2 regions of the Pedococcus sp. 2YAF34 genome follow, and region 2 is predicted to be linked to the other one. Evidence: riboswitches for the same ligand, from Rfam matches in the RefSeq annotation. Region 2 holds a riboswitch; the other holds the start of a gene.

Region 1 (12,055 bases), on a different contig from region 2:
ACGGCGTCAGCCGTGGGCGCGGCGGCGGAGGGTGAGGTATGCCGCGCCGGCACCGACGACGCCGACGAGGCCGAGCCCCGCGAACAAGGACGTGGGCGAGCCGGAGTCCTCGGCCGCCTGGGCAGCCTGGGCGGTCTGCTCGTCGGACGAAGGGGAGGCCTGGCCACCCCCCGGGGTCTCCGTGGACGCCGTGGTGGTCGTTGTGGACGCGCCCGGCTTCGCCTTCGTGGCGGTGGTGGCGGCCTTGCCGGTGGAGGCGGGGGCGCCCGGGGTCGTGGCCCCCGAGGTGCTGCGGGGTGTCGGGGCGCCGGTGCCGGTGTGCGACCCCCCGGTCCCACCCCCGCCGGTGCCCGTGGCGCGCGGGGACGTGGCCCGCGGGGTGCTCGGCGTGCTCGACGACGGCTTCGGCGTGGAGCTGGGGCTCGGCCTCGGGCTCGGCTTCGGGACGGGCGTTGCCGCAGGAGGGGCCGTGCTCGGCGCCCCACCGGAGCCGAACGCGAACCCGACGACGGACCCCGACGGCGGGTCGTACTCCGCCACGCCGCTGCTGCTGTAGGTCCACGAGCCGCCGCGCGAGGCGTGGAAGAAGGCCCAGTAGGCGCTCGACGGGGGCATGCGGTTGCAGGTCTGCGCGGGCACCGAGTTGATCTGGCAGACCACCGTGCCCTGGTACTGCGGCGGGTAGGTGACGTTCGCGACCCCGGTCAGCGCCCTGATGGCGCTGGAGGAGTCGGGGGCGCAGAGGGTCGAGGAGGACGAGCCGTAGTCGATGACCACGGTGACACCGGTTGACCCCGAGCAGGCGGCCGCGTCCGCCGCCCCACCCGGGAGGGTGAGGCCGCCGGCGAGGACGAGCCCGGCGGCTGCAGCGAGGCGCCCCAGGGTGCGGATCACGCGTGCACGCCCTTGCGCCGTGCCAGGACCAGCGCTGCAGCACCGACGAGGAGAAGGAGCAGGCCGGCCAGGGCGGTCATCGCCACGTCGGCCCCCGTGAAGGCAAGGGCCCCCGGGGTCGCCGAGGCGGCAGGCGCCCCGGCGGGTGCTGCGGGTGCGTTCGTGCCGGCGGCCGAGCCCGTCGGCGCACCCGTCGTCGCACCCGTCGTCGCCGTGGCGGTCGAGGTCGTCGACGTCGCTGAGGTCGGGCAGGTCGGTGCCGGGACCACGGTGGTCGCGCCGTCCGAGCCGGCCGACAGCAGGGTGCCGCCGGCGAGCCCCAGGGTGGCCTGCGGCGTCGCCCGCAGCGCGCGGTCGAGGGCCGCGGTGTCGCCGGGCTTTGAGGCGAGCGTCGAGCGGTCGGCGGCGGTGAAGGCGATGCCGCCGCGCAGGTCGCTGGCGAACGTGCAGTCCAGCTGAAGGGAGGCCAGGAACCCCTGGGCGCGCGCGAGCTCGGCGTTGCGGCCACCGGCGGCGAAGGCCTGCGCCGCCACCCCCGCGGTGTTGGCGTTGTACTGGCCGTCACCGTTGAGGAAGCCGCCGTTGGCAGCCTGCTTGCCGGCGAGGAACGTCAGGGCGCGGGTGACCGCCGGGTCGACGGTCCCGCGCAGGCCGATGGCGGCCTGGACCGCGAAGGCCGTGGCGTCGACGTCGCTGGTGCACGAGCCGCCGGCAGCCCCGAGGTCGCCGCGGAAGCCACCGTCGGCGCACTGCTGGGCCAGCAGGTAGTCGACCGCCTCCTTCGGCGCGGACCCGGTGGCCCGGCCGACGCCGATGATGTCGAGCGCCTGGCCCGTGGTGTTGGAGTAGTCGCAGACGTCGTACCCGCAGCCGGTCGCCGGGAGGTCGGAGTAGCGGCCGGGCTCGGCCGCGCCGAGCGAGGACTGGAGCTGGGCGAGGAGGTCGACGTGCTTGGGCCCGACGTCGCGCGGGTCGCCGCCGTGGGCCACGACGGCGAGGAGCACCTTGCCGGTCGGACCCGCGTACAGGGAGGAGTAGTCGGTGCCGATGTAGCCGCCGACGTTCTGCTCGAGGTAGGCGAAGGCCGCGTCGGCCTCGGCCTTCCCGACCTTGGCACCGTCCAGGCCGAGGACGGCGTCGACGGTGTTGCCACCGTCGAAGTAGGTGCCGCCGGGGTAGTTGTAGTGGTCGCCGCGGGCGGCGAGCGTGCGCACCATGAAGCCGGCGGCATACCCGGCCTGCTCGGCAGTGCTGCCGGACAGGCGAGCCTGGCTCGCGGCGTTGCTGGTGTCGAAGGGGACGGTGGCGGTGGAGGCCGCCCGGGCCGCCGCCGACGTGGCGGTGCTCGCGGCCGGGGACGTCGCCGTGCTGGTGGTGGTGCTGGCCGACGTGCTCGTGCTGGACGAGCCGGTGGTCGAGCCGCTCGCGGTGCCGGTGGTCGTCGGCGCAGGGCCGGTCGGAGCCGTGGTCGTCGGCGCGCCGGTGGTGGTGGTGGTGCCGCCGGTCGACGTCGTGCTCGTCGGGTCGGCGGTGGTGGTCGAGCTCGGCGACGTGGTCGTGGCCGGTCCGGTGGTGGTTGCGGGGGTGGGTTCGGTCGTGGCGGCGGTCGCCGCGCCTGGCGCGACGAGGGCCGCTGCCAGGGCCAGGGCGAGGACAGCGGCCGGACGGGCGCTGCGGGCTGACGGGTGCATGGTGCCTCTTGGTGAGCGAGCGGTGTCGCGACGGTGGCACCGGCACCCGGTGGGGAAAGACAAAACCCCCGCTGTCGCTCGCGCGACAACAGGGGGCGGCCTCGGACCCATCGGTGTCCGGGCTCCGCCCCGCGTACCTCGACGGAAATGGAGCCGCTCCGCGTCCCAGGCATTCCGGCTCCCACCTCGAAGGTGGCTCACGGTTGCGGGTCAGCGCCGGATTCGGACCGGCTTCCCCTGGGGCACGTCGTGGTGTCACCCGAGGGCGACGCTGCCGACTGTACACCTGCGGCGCAGGCCGCCCGGAAACCCGGACGAGTCGTCCGTCACAGCCCGCTAGACTGTGGCGACAGGCATCGACCCGGTCATCACCGGTGAGCCTCCGGAAGAACGGGACCACCGCCTCGCGGCGGTCCTCACTAGACCCGGACGGGTGGGCCCGTCATCGCCTTCGGCAAGAGCGGTCGTACGCCGTGTGCCCCGGCACGCGGACGGCGGCAAGCGAGGTGGCACCGCGGTGTCGCCGGGAGAGCCCGGCGCCGTCGTCCTCGTGCGAAGCAGCACGACACGACGTGAGGACCGCCGACACCATGGCCTACCCCAAGGTCTCCAGCGCCACCGCAGGCACCGATGCCGCGACCCCTGCCCAGGGTGTCGCCGCCTCCCCGAGGTTCCCCGAGATCGAGGAGCGCATCCTCAGGTACTGGGACGAGGACGGCACCTTCATCGCGTCGGTGGAGAACCGCCCGGCCGGCGAGGACGGTGACAACGAGTTCGTCTTCTACGACGGGCCGCCGTTCGCCAACGGCCTGCCGCACTACGGCCACCTGCTGACCGGCTACGTCAAGGACCTCATCCCGCGCTACCAGACCATGCGCGGGCGCCGTGTCGAGCGCCGGTTCGGGTGGGACACCCACGGCCTGCCCGCCGAGCTCGAGGCGATGAGCCAGCTCGGCATCAAGACCAAGGACGAGATCCTCGAGCTGGGCATCGAGAAGTTCAACGCCGCCTGCCGCAGCTCGGTGCTCAAGTACACCGACGACTGGCGCGACTACGTCACCCGCCAGGCGCGCTGGGTCGACTTCGACCACGACTACAAGACGCTCGAGCCCGACTACATGGAGTCGGTCATCTGGGCGTTCAAGCAGCTGCACGACAAGGGCCTGGTCTACGAGGGCTTCCGCGTGCTGCCCTACTGCTGGAACGACCAGACGCCGCTGTCCAACCACGAGCTGCGCATGGACGACGACGTCTACCAGAACCGCCAGGACCCGGCGGTCACCGTCGGCCTGCGCCTGGAGACCGGCGAGCTGGCGCTGGTGTGGACGACCACGCCGTGGACCCTGCCGGCCAACCTCGGGATCATGGTCGGCCCCGACATCGACTACGTGGTCGTGGAGTCCGACGTCACCGGCACGACGCAGCGCTACGTCATCGGCGAGGCCAGGCTCGCGGCGTACGCCAAGGACCTGTTCGGCCCCGACGAGAAGGACCCGGAGTCGCGGGTCGTCGAGCGGCTCAAGGGGAGCGACCTCGTCGGGCGCTCGTTCACGCCGCCGTTCGACTACTACCTCGGGCACGCCAAGGCGCACCGGGTGTTCCCGGCCGAGTTCGTCACCACCGAGGACGGCACCGGCCTGGTCCACACCGCCGGCGCCTTCGGTGAGGAGGACAAGATCGTCACCGACGCGGCCGGTATCGAGCCCGTCATCCCGGTGGGCCCCGACGGCTGCTTCACCTACCCCGTCACCGACTACGAGGGCGTGCAGGTCTTCGACGCCAACCCGATGGTCATCGAGCACCTCAAGAACCGCACCCGCGGCGAGGGCGAGACGGGCGCGGTCACCGAGGGCACGGTGCTGCTGCGCCGCGAGACCTACGACCACTCCTACCCGCACTGCTGGCGCTGCCGGCAGCCGCTGATCTACATGGCGGTCTCGAGCTGGTTCGTCGAGGTCACCAAGATCAAGGCGCGCATGCTCGAGCTCAACGAGCAGATCACCTGGGTGCCGGAGCACGTCAAGCACGGCCAGTTCGGCAAGTGGCTGGAGAACGCCCGCGACTGGTCGATCTCGCGAAACCGCTTCTGGGGCAGCCCGATCCCGGTCTGGAAGTCCGACAACCCGGAGTACCCGCGCGTCGACGTGTACGGGTCGTTCGAGGAGCTCGAGCGCGACTTCGGGGTCGAGGTGAAGGACCTGCACCGCCCCTTCATCGACGAGCTGACCCGGCCCAACCCTGACGACCCCACCGGGCAGTCGACGATGCGCCGTGTCGAGGACGTCCTGGACGTGTGGTTCGACTCCGGCTCGATGTCGTTCGCGCAGGTGCACTACCCGTTCGAGAACGCCGACTGGTTCGAGCACCACTTCCCGGGCGACTTCATCGTCGAGTACATCGGCCAGACCCGTGGCTGGTTCTACACGCTGCACATCCTCGCGACCGCGCTGTTCGACCGGCCGGCGTTCTCGTCCTGCGTGAGCCACGGCATCGTCCTGGGCTCGGACGGCCAGAAGATGAGCAAGTCGCTGCGCAACTACCCCGACGTGCGCGAGGTCTTCGACCGCGACGGGGCCGACGCGATGCGCTGGTTCCTCATGAGCAGCCCCATCCTGCGCGGCGGCAACCTCGTCGTCACCGAGCAGGGGATCCGCGACGGGGTGCGCCAGGTGCTCATCCCGCTGTGGAACACCTGGTACTTCTTCTCGTTGTACGCCAACGCCTTCCGTGGCCCGGACGGCAGGCAGGGCTATGAGGCGAAGTGGTCCACCGCCTCGACGGACCCGCTCGACCGCTACCTGCTGGCCAAGCTCGGCCAGTACGTGCAGACGATGCAGGGCCAGCTCGACGGCTACGAGGTCGCCAACGCCTGCGAGACCACGCGCGGCTTCCTCGACGTCGTCACCAACTGGTACGTCCGGCGGTCGCGCGAGCGGTTCTGGGACACCGGTGCCGGCGCGCAGACGGGGACCGGCGGGGGAGCGGGCGCCGAGCAGGCGTTCGACACCCTCTACACCGCGCTGGAGGTCGTGTGCCGCGTCGCCGCGCCGCTGCTGCCGCTGACCACCGAGGAGATCTGGCGCGGCCTCACCGGTGGACGCTCGGTGCACCTCACCGACTGGCCGGACGCCTCGGACCTGCCGCACGACGAGGCGCTCGTCGCCGGCATGGACCGGGCCCGCGAGGTCTGCTCCGTCGCGTCGTCGCTGCGCAAGGCCGGTGGCCTGCGGACGCGCCTGCCCCTCGCCGACCTCACGGTGGTCGTCCCGGATGCGTTGTCCCTCAAGGACTTCGGCGCGATCGTGGCCGACGAGGTCAACGTGCGCACGGTGACCCTGCGCGACATCAGCGAGGCGAGCCAGTCCGACTTCGGCATCACGCAGCGGCTCACGGTCAACGCCCGTGCGGCGGGCCCGCGCCTGGGTCGTGACGTGCAGCAGGCCATCAAGGGCAGCAAGTCCGGCGACTGGTCGGTGGCCGAGGACGGCACGGTCACGGCCGGCGGCCTCGACCTGGTCGAGGGCGAGTACACCCTCGAGACCGTGGTGGACTCGGGTGCCCGGGGTGGCTCGCAGGCCACGGCGATGCTGCCCGGCGGCGGGTTCGTCGTGCTCGACACCGAGGTGACGCCCGAGCTGGCCCAGGAGGGCCTGGCCCGTGATGTCGTCCGCGCCGTCCAGCAGGCCCGGCGCGACGCCGGGTTCGAGGTCACCGACCGCATCTCGCTCACCGTCACCGGTAGCCAGGCGGTGTGGGAGGCCACGGTCGCCCACCAGGCGCTCATCGTGGAGGAGACGCTGGCCACGCAGTTCGGCAGCGCCCCGCAGCTGGAGGCGCTGCCCGAGCGGGCCGACGTCGCGCAGGCGACGGTCGGCGACGGCGAGCCCGTGCGGATCAAGGTGATGAAGCTCGCCTGAAGCCACGCGGTACGGCCCGGCGCGAGACCGGGTTCGCCGTGAGTCTTTGAGCGGTTGGCCCAGCCCCCACCGGGTCAACCGCTCAAAGACCGACGACCGGCCGGAGGTCGCGGGCTGGGCGGCCGGCTCAGGCGCGCTCGAGGGCGGACTTGAGGCCGGACAGGACCCACGGCCAGCCGCCTGCCCCGTGCTGGTCGGCAGCGCTGTTGCCGGAGACCTCGAGCGCGGTCGACGGTGCGCCCGTGAGCTCGTGCACCAGCGTGAGCCGGGTGGTGCCGTCGAACGCCGGCTCGATCTCGTAGGTGAGGGTCGTCTCGGGCTCGTCGTTCCAGACCGGGTTCCAGGTCTGGACCAACCTGCGCGGCGGGTCGCACTCGAGGACGCGCCCGGTGACCACGACGTCGGGCATGCCCACGCGCTTCATGTCGTCGGAGGCGGTGTGGCGGAACGTGCCGCCCGGGGTGAGGTCGAACTCCACGTCGCCGCCGTACCCGTACTGCCGGGAGAACTCCGGTGACGTGATCGCCTCCCAGACGCGCTCCGGCTTGGCGTGGATGTAGATGCGAAACACCTGCGTGGTGCCCTCGGCCCCAGGTGTAGCGGCCGGTGTCGCGGTGGCGGTGGTGGTGGTGCTCTGGTCGGTCATGGCTTCTCCTCGAGCTGGCTCTTCAGGGTGGTCAGCGCCGTGAGCCGGCGCTCGGTGTACTTGTCGATCCAGCGGTCGTGGACCTGCTGGATGGGGACGGGGTTGAGGTGGTGGAGCTTCTCCCTGCCGCGGCGCAGGGTGACGACGAGGTTGGCCTCCTCGAGGAGGCGCAGGTGCTTGCTCACGCCGAACCGCGTCATCGGCGTGTGCTCGACCACGACCTCCTCGAGCTCACCGAGGGTGCGCCCGCCCCGTTCGCGGAGGGTGTCGAGCAGCAGGCGCCGGGTGGGGTCGGCCAGGGCCTTGAACACCAGGTCGTCCTGCATGGGCCGAGATTAGGTGACTATTTGGTCACATGTCAACGGGTGGTCGACGCGGGGATGATGGGGGACATGCCTGCCCCTGATGCCGCCCAGCGCGAGGCCGCCCGCAAGCTCGAGCTCGTCAAGGGCATGCGCGAGGTCGAGGAGGCGATCCTCGCCCGCGCCCCCGAGCACGACCTGCAGCCGAGCCTCGACCGGATCGCCGCCGTGATGGAGCTGCTCGGGGACCCCCAGCGCACCTACCCCGTCATCCACCTCACGGGGACCAACGGCAAGACCTCGACGACCCGCATCATCGACACCCTGCTCACCGAGATGGGCCTGCGGACCGGGCGCTTCACCTCGCCGCACCTGCACAGCGTCCGGGAGCGGATCGCCCTGGCGGGGGAGCCGATCAGCGCCGAGAGGTTCATCGCCGCCTACGAGGAGGTGCTGCCGTTCATCGAGATGGTCGACGCCCGCTCGGTCGCCGAGGGCGGCCCGCGCATGACCTACTTCGAGGTGCTCGTGGCCGTCGCGTATGCCGCGTTCGCCGACGCCCCCGTCGACGTCGCCGTCGTCGAGGTGGGCCTCGGTGGGAGCTGGGACGCGACCAACGTCGCGGACGGCTCGGTCGCCGTGGTGACGCCGATCTCGCTCGACCACCAGCACTTCCTCGGCAACGACGTCGTGGCCATCGCCACCGAGAAGTCGGGGATCATCAAGTCCGAGGCGGTCGCCGTCATCGGCACCCAGGAGCCGGACGTCGCCCAGGTGCTGCTCGAGCGCGGCGAGGAGGTCGGCGCGCGGATGACGTTCGAGGGCAACGACTTCGGGCTGCTCAGCCGTGAGGTCGCCGTGGGCGGCCAGCAGATCTCGGTGCGCGGTCTCAGCGGCGACTACGAGGACCTGTTCCTCCCGCTGCACGGCGCCCACCAGGCCCACAACGCCACGCTGGCCCTCACTGCGGTCGAGGCGTTCCTCGGCGGCGGGGAGCAGCGGCTCGACCCCGACATCGTGCGGGCCGGCCTGGCGCGCGCGGCGTCCCCGGGGCGGCTGGAGATCGTGCGCCGCTCGCCGACGGTCATCGTGGACTCGGCCCACAACCCGGCGGGTGCCCTGGCCCTGCGCCAGGCGCTGGAGGACTCGTTCACCTTCGCCAAGGTCGTCGGCGTCGTGGCCATCCTCAAGGACAAGGACGCCACGCAGATGCTCGAGGCGTTCGAGCCGGTCTTCGACCACGTCGTCGTCTCCCGCACCACCTCACCGCGGGCTATGCGTCCGGACGACCTCGGCGAGCTGGCTCGCGACATCTTCGGCGACGACCGGGTCACCGTCGTCCAGGACCTCCCCGACGCGCTCGACGTCGCCGCCGGTCTGGCCGACGAGGGCGGCATGAGCGGCGGCGTGGTCGCCACTGGGTCGGTGACCACGGCCGCGGAGGTCCGGATGCTGCTCGGCAGCACCGACGCCTGAGGCGCAGCGAAACCGGGGAGGCCTGCCGGCCGAGGCAATGCCGGCCGGGGCAGGCGCCGAGGGGAGCCCGCCCCCCGGTCGGCTACCTCTTGCCGATCTGCCCTACTTCGCCCTGGTGGGTCTTGGCGTCGGCCTTGGCGTGCTTCTCGGCGCGCTTCTCCTTGATGGACTTGCTCGCCTTCTTGGCCAGGTGTTGTCGGGGTGACTTGTCGGCCATGGCTGTGCTCCCAGCGCTAGGAAGCCTGAGTGGCTCCGTGCACCGACACTACGCCCGCCGGCACCGAATACCCTCGTCCCATGACCCCTCTTGCCAAGCTGGTCCTGCTGGTGGCCCTGGTCGCCCTGGCGTTCTGGCTGCTGACGAAGTTCCGGGACAACGGACGGAACCGCCGGTGAGGGGAGTCGTCCTCTACGGCAGCCTCGGGAAGTTCACCTGGCGCATGCTCGCCACGGTGCTCGCGGGCCAGGGGATCGTGGTGTTCCTCGGCGCCCTGGTCGCGCGTGGCATCGCGGATGCGCAGGGCGACGCCACCGGGTCCGCCTGGTTGTGGGTGGGCATCGGCCTCGCCGTGCTGTGCTTCGTCGCCGCCGGGCTCATGCGGCGGCCGTGGGGCGTGACGCTGGGCTGGCTCATCCAGGTGGCGACCTTCGCCGCCGGGTTCGTCGTGCCCGCGATGGTCGTCGTCGGGTTCGTCTTCCTCGTGCTGTGGGTGGGTTCGCTGGTCGTGTGCCACCGGGTCGAGCAGGAGCAGGCGCGACGTCAGCGTGAGGCCGCTGCGGCCGAGGGTTAGGGGAGCCCGAAGGTTCGGCGCCGGCTGCGGAGCTGGGTGAGCGCGGCAAGGGGAAGCCACAGCTTCGCCGGCCAGATGGCCAGTCGTTCGGCGGTCCCCGACCAGCTGTCTGCGCCGAGCAGCACCGCGAACGCCACGGCGCCGACGACGGCGGCCACCCCGAGCGCCGTACCGCTGACCCGGACTCGCCCGGTGGTCAGCCAGCGCGCGTGCAGCAGTACGGCGAGGGGCTGGGCCACGAACACCGGCAGGGCCACGAGCGAGTGCAGGGTCGGGTGAGCGTCGACCGGCGCCAGCCCGACGCCGACCGAGAAGGTGCCTGCGACCACCCAGAGCCAGCCGACCACCCTCGCCCTTGCGGCGTCCTGGCGCAGCAGCGGTACGGCGCCGACGGCCTGGAGTGCGCCGAAGACGACGAACACGAGGTTCATGGCCCACGGGGCGGACGAGCAACCGGTCGATGTGGGGGAGTCGCAACCGGTGCCCAGGGCGCTGATCGTGTCGTCGGCCAGGGAGTAGTGGACACCGGCGAGCAGGGCGAGCAGCACCTCGGCGGCGAGGTAGCCCGGCTGGCCCAGCCAGGCGGCATACGGCACCCCGTCCTCGCGCCCCCTGCTCCGGCCTCGCACACCGCGACGGTAGTGCCTGCGGAGGCTGGGTAGGCTGACGCGCGTGACGACGCAGATCGAACGTTCCCTGGTCCTGGTCAAGCCCGACGGTTTCGCCCGCGGCCTCTCCGGTGAGGTCCTCCGGCGCATCGAGGCCAAGGGCTACACGCTGGCCGCGCTCGCGGTGACCACCCCCACCCGCGAGCAGCTGGCCGAGCACTACGCCGAGCACGAGGGCAAGCCGTTCTACGAGCCCCTCGTCGACTTCATGTCCAGCGGCCAGGTGACGGCAGTCGTCATCGAGGGCCACCGCTGCATCGAGGGCTTCCGCGCCCTGGCCGGGGCCACCGACCCGACGGCCGCGCTGCCCGGCACCATCCGCGGCGACCTCGGCCGCGACTGGGGCAAGAAGGTGCAGGAGAACATCGTGCACGGCTCGGACTCCCCGGAGTCGGCCGCCCGCGAGATCGCGATCTGGTTCCCGAACCTCTGACCCCCTCGAGGGGCTGACCCCCTCGACAAGCCCTACCCGGTCTCGACGTCGTCGAGGCCGCTGATCACCACCTCGAGGAGCGCGGCCAGCTGGTCGCGCTCCTCGCGCTTGAGGCCGGCGAGCACGTCCGACTCGACGACGTTGGCCTCGCGCACCGCAGCCTCGAACAGCTCCCAGCCCTGCCTCGTCAGCTCGACCAGGACCCGGGTGCGGTTGGCCGGGTCGGGGGAGCGTCGGACCAGCCCGCGCTCGGTCATCTTGTCCAGCCGGTGCGTCATCGACGAGGCCGCCACGTTGCCGGCGTCCGCGAGCTGCGTCGGGGTGACCGGGGCGCCCTCGGACGTCGCGAGGAAGGCGATGACCGACCACTCGCCGTGGGAGAGGTCGAGGTCGGCCAGCTGGCGCGTGTACCACTGGTCGAGCTTGTGGCTCAGTGAGTTGACCGCCGTGATGACGCGCTGCACCGACTCGTCGCCGCCTGCGGCCACATAGCTGGCCACCGCGTCCTGGTACTGCTCCCGGACCGTGCGGGCCTGCCGCTTCCTCGCTGCCATGGCGGCATCCTCGCATGCTAATATTTCGAAATCGAAATATTCGAACTCGAAGAACTGTTGAAGAAGCAATGCGCACCCGTCTGTTGATCCTCGCCTCCGCCGTGGCCATGCTCGGCTGGGGCACCGTCCTGCCCTACCAGTACGCGTATGCCGCGAGCACGCGCGGCTGGGGCTCCCTCGTCGCCGCCGCGGCGTCGAGCCTGTTCTCGGTGGGCGCCCTGGTGGCCGCCCCCATCGGCGGGCGCCTCGCCGACCGCCTCTCGCCGGTGCTCGTCGCCGTCGCCTCCAAGGTCGTGGCCGCCGCCGGTGCGGTCTCGCTGGTCTGGGCGGACGGCCCGACCGCGTTCCTCACGGGCATGTTCGTCTTCGGGCTCGGCATCACCGCTGCCGGTCCGGCCCAGTCGGTGCTCGTCCTGCGCTGGGTCGGCGGCAAGGACCGCCGCCGCGTGTTCGCCTGGCAGTTCACGGGCCAGGCCCTGGGCATGGCCGTGGGCGCCTTCGCCGCCGGGTACGTCGTCGACCTCGACAGCCACGACGGCATGTGGCCGGCCTTCGTCACCGCCGCGGGTGGGTTCCTGCTGTCCGGCGCCCTGCTCGTGCTGGCGGGATTGCCGCGCTGGGGCCGTCAGCCGGGCACGCACGACGACCCCACGCTGGTGCCGGACGGCACCGGCTCCGTCGGC
Region 2 (12,055 bases):
GCAGGGGCGTGGAGGTCGGCCTCGACGGCGCCCGGTACAGCCGGCTCGTGGTGAGCCTCGACCAGCCCGAGGTGACCAAGGCCGCCCTGACCGCCCAGAGGCCGCCGAGGCCCGCCTGACGCTGCGCGAACGCCCTCAGCGGGTGTCCGATCCCCTGGCCCCGCCGTCCGACGTCAGGACGGCATACCGACCGGCCTCGAGCCGAGCCACGGGCACCCGCGGCGGCGAGCAGGAGAGGTAGTCGACGCCGGCCGCCAGCAAGCGGTGGATCGACTCGGGGTCACCGGCGTGCTCGCCGCACACACCGAGCCCCAGCGTCGGCCGGGCGAGTCGGCCCTCCTGCACCGACAGGCGGATGAGTCGGCCGACCCCGACGTCGTCGAGCGTCGAGAACGGGTCGGTCGTCAGCGTCCCGGACTCGCGGTAGGCGGCGAGGAAGCTCGTCTCGGCGTCGTCGCGCGACATGCCCCAGGTGGTCTGCGTCAGGTCGTTGGTGCCGAACGAGAAGAACTCGACCTCCTCCGCGAGCCGCCCGGAGGTGAGGGCTGCCCGCGGGAGCTCGATCATCACGCCGAGCGGGATGCGCAGCTCCACGCCCTCGGTGGTGGCGACGTCGTCCACCTCGGCGCGGATGCGCACGAGTGCGGCGGTGAGCTCGCGGGCGTCGGCCACCAGCGGCACCATCACCTCGGGGCGCGGGTCCCGGCCCCGGTTCCGCAGCGACACCGTGGCCTCGGCCAGCGCGCGCACCTGGGCGGTCACGAGCTCCGGCACGGCGGCGAGCAGGCGCACGCCACGCAGGCCGAGCATCGGATTCTGCTCGTGCCAGCGGCGCACCATGGCGAGACGCCGCTCCGCCTCGGTGTCCGGGGAGCCGACGGCCCTGGCTACCGCCGTGCGCACCTCGAGTTCGACCAGGTCGGGAAGGAACTCGTGCAGTGGCGGGTCGAGCAGCCGGATGACGGTCGGCAGCCCGTCCATCTCCTCGAGCACCTGCTCCAGCTCCAGCCTGGCCAGCTCCTCGATCCGCGCCAGCGCCGCAGCGCGCTCGTGGCCGGTGACGACCTGCTCCACGAGGGTGCGCCGGTCGCCGAGCAGCATGTGCTCGGTCCGGGCGAGCCCGATGCCCTGCGCGCCGTACTCCCTCGCGGCGCGGGCGTCGGTCGGCGTCTCGGCGTTGGCGCGCACCCCGGCGGTGCGGCGCAGGTCGGCGTGGGCGAGCAGCCGGCCGACGGAGCGCACGGTGGCGTCCGGGTGCGAGAGGTACGGCGCGCCGTCCTGGCCGCGGCTGGTGGACCAGCTGCGGATGGCCACGGCACATGCGCTGGGGACGACCTCGCGCGCGCCGAGGAACACCTCACCGGTCGAGCCGTCGACGGACAGCGAGTCTCCCTCGTTGAGGACTCCGCCCCCGGGAAGCGTTGCCCTGCGTGCGGACTCGTCGACCTCGAGGCCCTCGACGCCGGTGACGCAGGTCCGGCCGAGCCCTCGCGCCACGACGGCAGCATGCGACGTCAGCCCACCGCGGGCGGTGACGACGGCTGCCGAGGCCAGGAGGCCGCCGAGGTCGTCCGGGCTCGTCTCGGGGCGCACGAGCACGACGCGTTCACCGCGCCCCGCCCACTCCATCGCAGTAGCGGCGTCGAAGACGGCCCGACCGGTGGCCGCCCCGGGGCTGGCCGCCAGCCCACGCGCGACCGGCTGCTCGCCTTCGCCAGCCGCCGGCCCCTCTCCGGCGCCCGTCACGAACCCCGGGTGCAGCAGCGACGCCAGCTGGTGCCCCTCCACCCGGCACAGCGCCTCGTCGAGGTCGATGACACCCTCGTCCACGAGGTCGCACGCGATGCGGAACGCCGCCGCCGGGCTCCGCTTGCCCACCCGGGTCTGCAGGATCCACAGCCGCCCCTCCTCGACGGTGAACTCCACGTCGCACAGGTCCCGGTAGTGCCCCTCCAGGGTGGCCAGGTGGCCGAGCAGCTCGCGGTGCACCGCGGGTTCGCGGACACCGAGCTCGCCGAGGTCCATCGTCCGGCGGCTGCCGTTGACGACGTCCTCACCCTGCGCGTCGACGAGGTAGTCGCCGTAGGGCTCCGGGTCACCGGTGGCCGGGTTGCGGGTGAAGCAGACGCCGCTCCCGGAGCGCCGGCCGCGGTTGCCGAACACCATCTGCACGATGTTGACGGCGGTGCCCAGGTCCTCGGCGATCCCCTCGTGCGCCCGGTAGCGGCGCGCGCGGTCGCCGGTCCACGACGCGAACACGGCCAGCACCGCACGGTGCAGCTGGTCCCGTGGGTCCTGGGGCAGGTCCTCGCCGGCGTTGTCGCGCAGCAGCCGCCGGAAGTCGCCCGTCACCTCCTCGAGGACGCCCGCCGAGAGCTCCTGGTCGGTCGCCACCCCCGCGTCCGCCCTGGCCCGGGCCAGCCGCTCCTCGAACAGGGCGGCGTCGACCCCCAGCACCGTCCGCCCGTACATCTGCACGAGGCGCCGGTAGGAGTCCCAGGCGAAGCGCGCCCCCTGGCGGGCGGCCACGGTCGCCACGACCTCGTCGGTGAGCCCGACGTCGAGGATCGTCTCCATCATCCCCGGCATGGAGAACCTCGCCCCCGAGCGCACCGACACGAGCAGCGGGTCCACCGGGTCGCCGAGGGCCCGCCCTGCGGTCCGCTCCAGCCGGGCCAGTGCCGCAGCCAGCTCCCCGGCCAGGGCGGCAGGCTCGTGACCCTCGCGCAGGTACTCGCGGCAGGCTGCGGTCGTCACCGTGAACCCGGCAGGCACGGGCAGCCCCAGCCGGGTCATCTGCGCCAGCCCGGCACCCTTGCCCCCGAGGACCTCCGCCATCGTCCCGTCGCCGTCGGCGAAGGAGACGACCAGCGGGGTCGAGGTCGCGGTGGTCAGTGCGGTCATGGCGAGTCTCCCGTCGTCGCATCGCGGCGGCCGCAGGCACGACCGCCACCGGGAGCCGGCGATCCCTCGCGCTCCCTACCGCCGACGATCACGCGCCCCGGCAGGACGGGACAGTGCCGAAGGTCCCCGGCGGCCCCGCGGAGGGTGTGAGCCTCGCAGGGGACCTATGGCCCTGTGGGCTCCCCGGGCCCCACACCACGCTGAGGGTGCGGCATGCACATCCCCCCACCCGCCCCTACGCCCACCCGGAGGCTGCCATGGTCGACAACGAAGCTCCTCGCCGTACCGAGCCGCAGGCCGAAGGGTGTGTCGTCGTGGGTTGCGACGGTTCGTGGGAGTCGCTGGAGGCGGTGGACGTCGCCGCCCGTGAGGCCCGCTGGCGCGGGCAGGAGCTCGTCGTCGTGACGCTGGAGGAGGGTATGGGGCGCGGTGCCCACGGCCCACGCGACTGGGCCGGGTCGGCGCGCGAGGTGGCCGAGGAGGTGCGGTCGGCCGGTGCCCGCGCCCTGGAGCGGCTGCGCACCACGGACGTCCCGGCGCGCACCGTCACCGCCACCACCGCCGCCTCGCCCGCGCTCGAGCCCCTGGCGCAACGGGCGTCGGTGCTCGTGCTGGGGCGCCATGGCGCGCGGGGCGTCGGGATCTTCACGATGGGTTCGCCGAGCGAGGCGCTGGCTCGCAGGCTCGGGTGCCCGGTCATGGTGGCGGGGCCGACCGGTCCGCAGGCGGAGCCGACGGGCTCCGCGGGCGCGGGCGGGCAGCACGTGAAGCCCAACGCCGCGAAGGCTGCTGCCCTGGCGCGTCGCCACCCGGTCGTCGTCGTGGGGGTCGACTCCTCACCCTCGGCGGACGCGGTGCTCGGTGTCGCCGTCGCCCAGGCGCAGACCCGCGGCTGGCCGCTGACCGTCGTGCACTCCGTCGGGCGGGCGGAGGCCGAGCTGCACGTCGAGGCGTCCGTGATCTGGGACCGCCACGCCGACCTGCTGCTGGCGCAGCGGGACCCCGACCACTCGCTCGCACGGGTCGTGGTCGACCTCGACGACCCGGTGCCGGCGCTGCTGTCCCACAGCGGTCCTCGTGACCTGCTCGTCGTGGGCACCCGGGGGGAGGGGCGCCTGGCCGGGCTCATCGCCGGCTCGGTGGCCCGAGGCGTCCTGGACGCCATGCCCTGTGACGTCCTCGTGGTGCCCCGCCACATGACGTCCGCCACGGCCCAGCAGGGCCGGGCCGCGACCGACACCGTGGTCGAGCCCACCACCAGCGGCGCCCGCTAGGGGTCCGCCAGCTAGGGGTCCGCCCGGTAGGGGTCGGCCCGGTAGGGGTCAGAGCAGGACGCGCTCGCCGAGCCGGGGCACCACGACGGTGGCGCCGGTGCGCTCGCGCACCTGGTCGGCCAGGGCGTGGGCGGCCTCCGGTTCGCCGTGGGTGACGAACACGGTCTCGGGCTCCTCCGGCAGCCCGAGCAGCCACTCCAGCAGCTCCTCGGCGTCGGCGTGCACCGAGAACCCCTCGTCCTGCACGATCTCGGCGCGCACCCGGACGTACGACCCTGCGATCTTCACCTCCCGGGCGCCCTCGGCCAGCGCCCGCCCGCGGGTGCCGACCGCCTGGTACCCCGTCAGCACGACCGTGTTGCGCCGGTCGGGCAGCAACGCCCTCAGGTGGTGCACCACGCGCCCGCCGGAGGCCATGCCGGAGGAGGACACGATGATGCTCGGCTCGTGGGGCCGGTTGATGCGCGTCGACTCCTCCGCCGTCGGCAGCGTCCGCAGCCCCGGCAGGCTGACGAGCTCGGTCCCGAGGCCGGGGCGCAGCTCCTCGCGGTGCCGGGAGTCGCGGTACACCTCGAGGACCGCGAGGGCCATCGGGCTGTCGACGTACACGGGCACGTCGGGGATCCGGCGGCTGCGCCAGAGCTCGCTCAGGGCGTGCAGCACGAGCTCGGTGCGGTCGACGGCGAACGCGGGGATGACGACCGAGCCGCCGCGCGCGATGGTGCGCGTGATGGCCTGGGCCAGCTCGTCGTGGCCGGGGTCCGGCGGTGGGTGGCTGCGGTCGCCGTACGTCGACTCCACCACGACCGCCCGCGCCGCCGGCGGTGTCTCCCGGGGCAGCAGGACCGGGTGGGCGGGCCGGCCGAGGTCGCCCGAGAACAGCACCGTGGTGTCCGCCGTCGTGAGGTGGGCGTTGGCCGAGCCGAGGACGTGGCCGGCGCGCACCAGCACGAGGGTGCCCTGGCCGCCCAGGGGGACCGGGGCGGCGTACGCGGTCTCGTGGAAGAGCCGCACGGCCCGCTCCACGTCGCCACCGGTGTAGAGCGGCATCGGTGGGTGGTGCTTGGAGTAGCCGCTCGTGCGCGCGTACGACGCCTCCTCCTCGAGCAGGTGCGCGCTGTCACGCAGGACGATCGGCGCGAGGTCGGCCGTTCCGCTCGTGCACCGGACGGGTCCGTCGAATCCCTGTCGTACCAACGCAGGCAGGTAGCCGCAGTGGTCGAGGTGGGTGTGGGTGAGCACCACCTCGTCGATGGTGTGGGCGCCGACCGGGAAGGGCTCCCAGTTGAGGCGACGCCACTGCCGTTCGCCTTGGTAGAGGCCGCAGTCCACGAGGGTGCGCCGGCCGGAGTGCTCCACCAGGGTCCGGCTCCCGGTGACCGTGCCCGCCGCCCCGAGGAACGTCAGCACGGTGCTCATCGGTGGTTCCCGCCGTCCGCTTCCCCAGCTCCCATGGTGGGCTCCCTTCGCTGGCCCCACGGTCCCGGTCGCGACGTGGACCGGACAGGGGCCTAGGTCCCGCCGGCAGTGCGCGGGCTCAGAGGCTCGAGGGACGCACCAGGCGCGCGGCGACGTATGCGGCCAGCCCGCTGCCCGCTGCCCATGCCCAGGACGAGAGCGGGGGAAGGTGCGCACCGAGGAGCTGGGCGAGGGGTGGCACCGTCACCGCGGCGACGAGGAGCAGGCCGGCTGCTGCGAGGGCGCCCGGGAGGACCAGCCGCTGCCGCCCGAGGTGACGTGCCGTCCGGGACCGCAGGGCCAGGGCGACACAGAGCTGGCCGACACCCAGGGCGAGCAGGGCGGTGGAGGGCCCGAAGTGGTCGCCGGCCACGACGGCCCCGGCGAGCGCCGCGGAGGCCACGACCGCGGCGAGCAGCCCCAGCCGCCACCACAGGCCGTCGAGAGCGTTCTGGCGCGGCGGACGGGGGCCGCGGGTCATGGCGCCGTCCTCCAGCGCCTCGGCGCCGAGTGCGGCTCCGGCGAACGAGTGCGTCACGAGGTTGACCCACAGGATCTGCGCCGGCAGCAGGGGCAGCGGCACCCCCACCAGCGGCCCGGCCAGCATGAGCAGGATCTCCGCCGCGCCGCCGGAGATGCCGTAGAGCAGGAAGCGGCGGATGTTGGCGTAGACGCGACGCCCCTCCTCGACCGCGGCGACGACCGTGCCGAGGTTGTCGTCGGTGAGGATGACGTCGGCCGCCTCTCGCGCCACCTCGGTGCCGCGGCGGCCCATGGCCACGCCGATGTCGGCGCGGTGCAGCGCCGGGGCGTCGTTGACGCCGTCGCCCAGCATCGCCACCACGTGGCCGGCGTGCTGCCACGCGGAGATGAGCTCGAGCTTGTCGGCGGGGGTGGCCCGTGCGATGACGCGGTGGCGGCTGACCTCCGCGACGCCCGGTGCCCCTGCCGGTGTCTGTGGTTCGGGCACCTGGTGCAGCGCAACGGGTCCCGACCCGACGGGGATGTTGACCGCGCGAGCCACGGCCCACGCCGTCGCGGGGTGGTCGCCCGTGACGAGTCCGACCTCGATGCCGGCGCGCTGGCAGGCGGCCACGGCCTCGGCGGCGGCAGCGCGCGGCAGGTCCCGCAGGGCCACCAGGCCGGTCAGGTGCAGCCGGGGCACGTCAGCGGCGAGTGCGGGTAGGGCGCCGACGCGGCCGATGGCGACGGCCAGCACGCGTTCGCCGGCGGCGGCCAGGGTGCTCGCCTGCTCCAGCGCCTCGGCCACCAGCTCGGGCGGGTCGTCGAGCACGTCGGGACGGAGCATGACCTCGGGCGCCCCCTTCGAGACGACCAGCACCCCGCTCCCGGGGCCCTGCACCGAGGTGCCGGTGGCGAGCGGGTCGGTACCGGTGGCTTGCGGGTCCGGTGCGTCCGACGCCCACGGCGACTCCTGCGGTACGGCATGCCAGGTGGTCATCCGCTTCGTGCGGCTGTCGAAGGGGACCTCGGCCAGCCGCCGGTGCGCCGCCCGCAACCCCACGGTGTCGACCCCCGCGGCGCCGGCCGTGTCGAGGAGCGCCGACTCGGTGGGGTCGTGGCGCAGCCCGCCGTCGACCCCGTCACCGACGTCGTTGCACAGCACCACTGCTCGCATGAGGGACTCCGGCGAGGCGCCCTCGGGCTGCCAGGTCGACGAGACCGCCATCAACCCTTCGGTCAGGGTGCCGGTCTTGTCCGTCGCCAGCAGCGTGACCGAGCCCAGCGTCTCGACGGCCGCGAGGTTGCGCACCACCGCGTGTCGCGAGGCCATGCGTCGTGCTGCCAGGGCCATGCTCAGGGTCACCACCAGCGGCAGCGACTCGGGCACGGCCGCGACGATGAGGCTGACCCCGGTGAGGAGCATCCGCTCGACGGGCTCGCCGCGCAACAGCCCGAGTGCGAAGACCAGGGAGCACAGCACGACGGCCGCGACGGCGAGGTGGCCGGAGAGCCGGCTCATCCGCAGCTGCAACGGGGTGCGGCGCTGCTGCGTCCCCACCATCAGGGCCGCGATGCGACCGGTGGCACTGGCGGAACCCGTGGCCGTGACCCGGGCCGTGCCGCGTCCGCGGACCACCGCGGTCCCGGCGTAGAGCGTGGCGGCCTCCAGCGCCGCCGCCTCGACCGAGGGATCGACCGTGGCGTCGAGCTGCGCGTCAGGCGTCGTCCGCGGGCCGGTTGGGGGCGCAGGCGCCTTCCCGACCGGCTCCGACTCACCGGTCAGCATCGACTCGCCGACCGTGACGCCGGTGCCCGCCACGAGCACCGCGTCGGCGGGCACGAGGTCGCCCTGGCGGAGGTGGACGAGGTCGCCCGGCACGAGGTCGCGGACCGACACCGTCTGCTCGCGCCCGTCGCGGGTCACCGTCGCCGACGGCGTCACGAGCGAGGACAAGGCCCGAACCGCCCGGTCGGCGTTGACCTCCTGACGGACCGCGAGCGTGGTGTTGACGACCACCACCAGCGCGATCACGGCTGCGTCGGTGAGGTCAGTCGTGACGAGGGTGAGGACCAGGGCGGCGAGCAGCACGAGCACCAGGGGGTCGCGCAGAGAACGCAGGACCCGCACGCCGACTGACGGCGGCCGGGCTTCGGGGATGGCGTTGGGGCCGTGGACTGCCCGCAGCCGGGCCACCTCGGCGCTGTCGAGCCCGGGCATGCCCGGTGCCGCTGCCGGGTCCGCCGATGCGGCGCGGGTGGGCACGGGTCAGCCCCGCTGCCGCAGGAACCCATGGTGGGCGTCGACGCCCACCACTGCGGGTCCGGTGGAGGTGGGGGGGTGGGCCGTCCGCCCGGCGCCCAGGGCGAGGGCGGCCGGAGTGCTCATGCGCCCGGGGGGCTCGAGGGGTCGATGCCGGTCGGTGACACCAGGACCACCGTGGTGTCGGGGTGGTCGCGGCAGACGCGGGCGACGGCCCGGGCCAGCGTCCGCGCCCGGTCGGCCGACGTCGTGCCCAGGGCGATCACCACGGCGTCACAGCCGGGGTCGTCGGCGAGGGCGTCCACGGCCGCGGCGAGGCTCCGTGCTGAGCAGTGCCTGGTGAGGTCCACGTAGTCCCGGACGCTGGCGGCGGGGGAGGAGCAGTGCCGGATCCGCATCTCCGTCTGCTGGCGCAGGTCGGGTGAGCGCGCCGGCGTGCCGCGCAGCACGCTGACCGCCTCGTCGCCCAGCTGGGCCTCGTCCGTGACGACGGCAACGCGTGGCGGACGGCTCCCCGCCGGCCGTCGCTGCAGGTGGTCGCCGGCCCCGGCGAGGTCGCCGACGGCGACGGGCAGCGCCCCGGGTGCGCGGTGACGGCCCACCACGTCCGTCCGGACCCGCCAGTGGCTCCCGTCAGCGAGCCGGTACGGCACCAGCCGCCGCGTCTGGTCCGACATCACCGAGCTCCTCACGTGACGGGGCGGCCGGGTCGCTCGTCCCGAGTCCACTGTCACCCCGGCGCGGCGCCGAAGGCAGAGACCTAGGTCCCTTGGGAGCACCCCCGCGGTGTGCGAGACCACGGAAGGGCGAGCGGCCGGCTGCGACACGCTGACCCCACATGTGGTGCCGCACCCCGGCCGCGTTCCCGCATATGGTGTGCCTGCTGGTCCGGACCCCGCGCAACGGGGTCCGGGGCAAGAGGGAACCCGGTGCGAGTCCGGGACTGCCCCGCAGCGGTATGCGGAAACGACCGCCGTCACACAGCACTGCGCGCCCCGGCGTGTGGGAAGCGACGGCCAGTAGGTGCCGTGGACGCCTCGAGCGAGAGCCCGGGACGGCCTCGGAGGGTCCGTGAGTCCGAAGACCTGCCAGCGACCGCGCACGCCGTGCGCGGTGAGTCGTGGCCTCGCGGGTGGGTCACACGGCTTGGCGGTCCGACGTCCCTGCGACGTGGTCGCCCCGTCGTCCCCTCCGGCGTCCGCGGCACCGAACCGCTCGCGAGGAGAGAGCAGGATGACCCAGGCGCCCGTGGTCGAGGACTCGACCACAGAACCGACCCCACCCACCGCACGCCGCACGACGATGGCGGTGCGCAAGCGCAACGGCGACAGCGAGCCCGTCGACGTGATGAAGATCGTCCGCGCCGTCGAGCGCTGGTGCGACGACCTCGACGAGGTCGACCCGACGGTGATCGCCACCCGCACCATCAGCGGGCTCTACGACGGCGCCACCACGGCCGAGCTCGACCGGCTCTCGATCCAGACCGCCGCCGAGATGACCGCCACCGAGCCGCAGTACTCCAGGCTGGCCGCCCGGCTGCTGTCCAACTACATCGACAAGGAGGTGCGCGGCCAGCAGATCGCGTCGTTCAGCCAAGCCGTCCGGCTCGGGCACCTCGAAGGCCTCATCGGCGACGACACCGCGGCCTTCGTCGAGGCCAACGCCCGCAAGCTCGACCACGCTGTCGACGTGGCGCACGACCGGCGGTTCGAGTACTTCGGGCTGCGCACCGTCTACGACCGCTATCTGCTGCGGCACCCCGAGACGCGGAGCGTCATCGAGACGCCGCAGTACTTCCTGCTCCGTGTGGCATGCGGCCTGGCCAGCACGCCGCAGGAGGCCATCGCGTTCTACCGCCTCATGGCGTCCTTGGCCTACCTGCCGAGCTCGCCGACCCTGTTCAACTCCGGCACCCGCCACACGCAGATGTCGTCCTGCTACCTCGTGGACTCGCCGCGCGACCAGCTCGAGTCGATCTACGACCGCTACACCCAGGTTGCAAGGCTGTCGAAGTTCGCTGGGGGCATCGGCATCTCGTGGTCGCGGGTGCGCTCGCGCGGTGCCCTGATTCGGGGCACGAACGGCCACTCCAACGGCATCGTCCCGTGGCTGCGCACCCTCGACTCGTCGGTGTCGGCGGTCAACCAGGGCGGACGCCGCAAGGGTGCGGCCTGCGTCTACCTCGAGCCGTGGCACCCCGACATCGAGGAGTTCCTCGAGCTGCGCGACAACACCGGTGAGGACGCCCGGCGGACCCACAACCTCAACATCGCGAACTGGGTCCCCGACGAGTTCATGCGCCGGGTCGAGGCCGACGAGCAGTGGAGCCTCGTGGACCCCGACCAGGTGCCCGAGCTGCCAGACCTGTGGGGGCCGGCCTTCGAGAAGGCGTATGCGGCCGCGGAGCGCGACGGCCGCGTCGTGCGCACCGTCAGCGCCCGCGAGCTCTACGGGAAGATGATGCGCACGCTGGCCCAGACCGGGAACGGCTGGATGACGTTCAAGGACGCCAGCAACCGCACCTGCAACCAGACCAGCGACGAGCAGGGTCCCGGCGCGCCCGTAGTGCACCTGTCCAACCTGTGCACGGAGATCATCGAGGTCTCCTCGGACACCGAGACCGCGGTCTGCAACCTCGGCTCGGTCAACCTGGCGCAGCACCTCACCGCGCCCCGTAACGGCGTGGACTGGGAGCGGCTCCGGGAGACCGTGCGCACCGCGGTGACCTACCTCGACCGCGTCATCGACATCAACTACTACCCGAGCGAGGAGTCCGGGGCCTCCAACCCGCGGTGGCGCCCGGTCGGGCTCGGCGTCATGGGCCTTCAGGACGTCTTCTTCGCCCTGCGCCTGCCGTTTGACTCGGACGAGGCGCGGGAGCTGTCCACCCGGGTCGCCGAGGAGGTCTACCTCTCGGCCCTGGAGCGGTCGGCAGAGCTGGCCTCCGAGCACGGTCCCCACCCGGCGTACGAGCAGACCCGCGCAGCACGCGGCGACCTGCAGCCGGACCTGTGGAGTGTCACCCCGACCCAGGCCGAGCGCTGGGCGGCGCTGCGAGCAGCGGTACAGGACAATGGACTCCGCAACTCGCTGCTCGTCGCCATCGCACCGACGGCGACCATCGCGTCCATCGCCGGTGTCTACGAGTGCATCGAGCCGCAGGTGTCCAACCTGTTCAAGCGCGAGACGCTCTCCGGCGAGTTCCTCCAGGTCAACACGGCCCTCGTGCGAGAGCTCAAGGCCCGGGACCTGTGGACCCCCGAGGTGCGCGAGGCCATCAAGCGCAGCGAGGGGTCGGTGCAGGGCATCTCCGCGATCCCGGCCGACGTGCGGCACCTGTTCCGGACGGCCTGGGAGCTGCCGCAGCGGGCGCTCATCGACCTGGCCGCCGCGAGGCAGCCGTTCATCGACCAGAGCCAGTCGCTCAACCTGTTCCTGGCCGCGCCGACGATCGGCAAGCTCAGCTCGATGTACCTCTACGCGTGGAAGGCCGGCCTCAAGACGACCTACTACCTGCGGTCGCGACCGGCGACCCGCATCCAGCAGGCGACCGTCTCGGTCGCCGTCAAGCCCACCGACCAGGAGGCCGTCGCCTGCTCCCTGGAGAACCCCGAGACCTGCGAGGCCTGCGAATGAGCACCACGACCGACACCACCCACACCACCGCGGACGCGGTCGCCACGGACAGGAGGAT

Evidence for each region. Region 2 has a riboswitch for cobalamin ahead of AB4Z02_RS04510 (ribonucleoside-diphosphate reductase subunit alpha). Riboswitches for the same ligand answer to the same signal wherever they lie in the genome.
Region 1: linked by a shared signal. The riboswitch ahead of AB4Z02_RS11280 (hypothetical protein) and the one ahead of AB4Z02_RS04510 (ribonucleoside-diphosphate reductase subunit alpha) in region 2 are both predicted to bind cobalamin.

What each region holds. Positions count from the first base shown of each region.
Region 1 covers NZ_JBFRFA010000018.1:34,800-46,854, forward strand. The annotation lists gene AB4Z02_RS11275 (hypothetical protein) at 7-894, opposite strand; gene AB4Z02_RS11280 (hypothetical protein) at 891-2,585, opposite strand; cobalamin riboswitch at 2,698-2,822, opposite strand; gene ileS (isoleucine--tRNA ligase) at 3,176-6,502, shown strand; gene AB4Z02_RS11290 (SRPBCC family protein) at 6,630-7,148, opposite strand; gene AB4Z02_RS11295 (ArsR/SmtB family transcription factor) at 7,145-7,474, opposite strand; gene AB4Z02_RS11300 (bifunctional folylpolyglutamate synthase/dihydrofolate synthase) at 7,532-8,926, shown strand; gene AB4Z02_RS11305 (hypothetical protein) at 9,009-9,143, opposite strand; gene AB4Z02_RS11310 (DUF4233 domain-containing protein) at 9,319-9,717, shown strand; gene AB4Z02_RS11315 (DUF998 domain-containing protein) at 9,714-10,346, opposite strand; gene ndk (nucleoside-diphosphate kinase) at 10,390-10,818, shown strand; gene AB4Z02_RS11325 (MarR family winged helix-turn-helix transcriptional regulator) at 10,851-11,372, opposite strand; gene AB4Z02_RS11330 (MFS transporter) at 11,441-12,055, shown strand, end outside.
Region 2 covers NZ_JBFRFA010000005.1:51,043-63,097, reverse strand. The annotation lists gene AB4Z02_RS04540 (hypothetical protein) at 1-119, shown strand, start outside; gene ppdK (pyruvate, phosphate dikinase) at 136-2,904, opposite strand; gene AB4Z02_RS04530 (universal stress protein) at 3,162-4,178, shown strand; gene AB4Z02_RS04525 (MBL fold metallo-hydrolase RNA specificity domain-containing protein) at 4,227-5,597, opposite strand; gene AB4Z02_RS04520 (cation-translocating P-type ATPase) at 5,716-8,364, opposite strand; gene AB4Z02_RS04515 (hypothetical protein) at 8,484-9,038, opposite strand; cobalamin riboswitch at 9,229-9,468, shown strand; gene AB4Z02_RS04510 (ribonucleoside-diphosphate reductase subunit alpha) at 9,595-11,997, shown strand; gene AB4Z02_RS04505 (ribonucleotide-diphosphate reductase subunit beta) at 11,994-12,055, shown strand, end outside.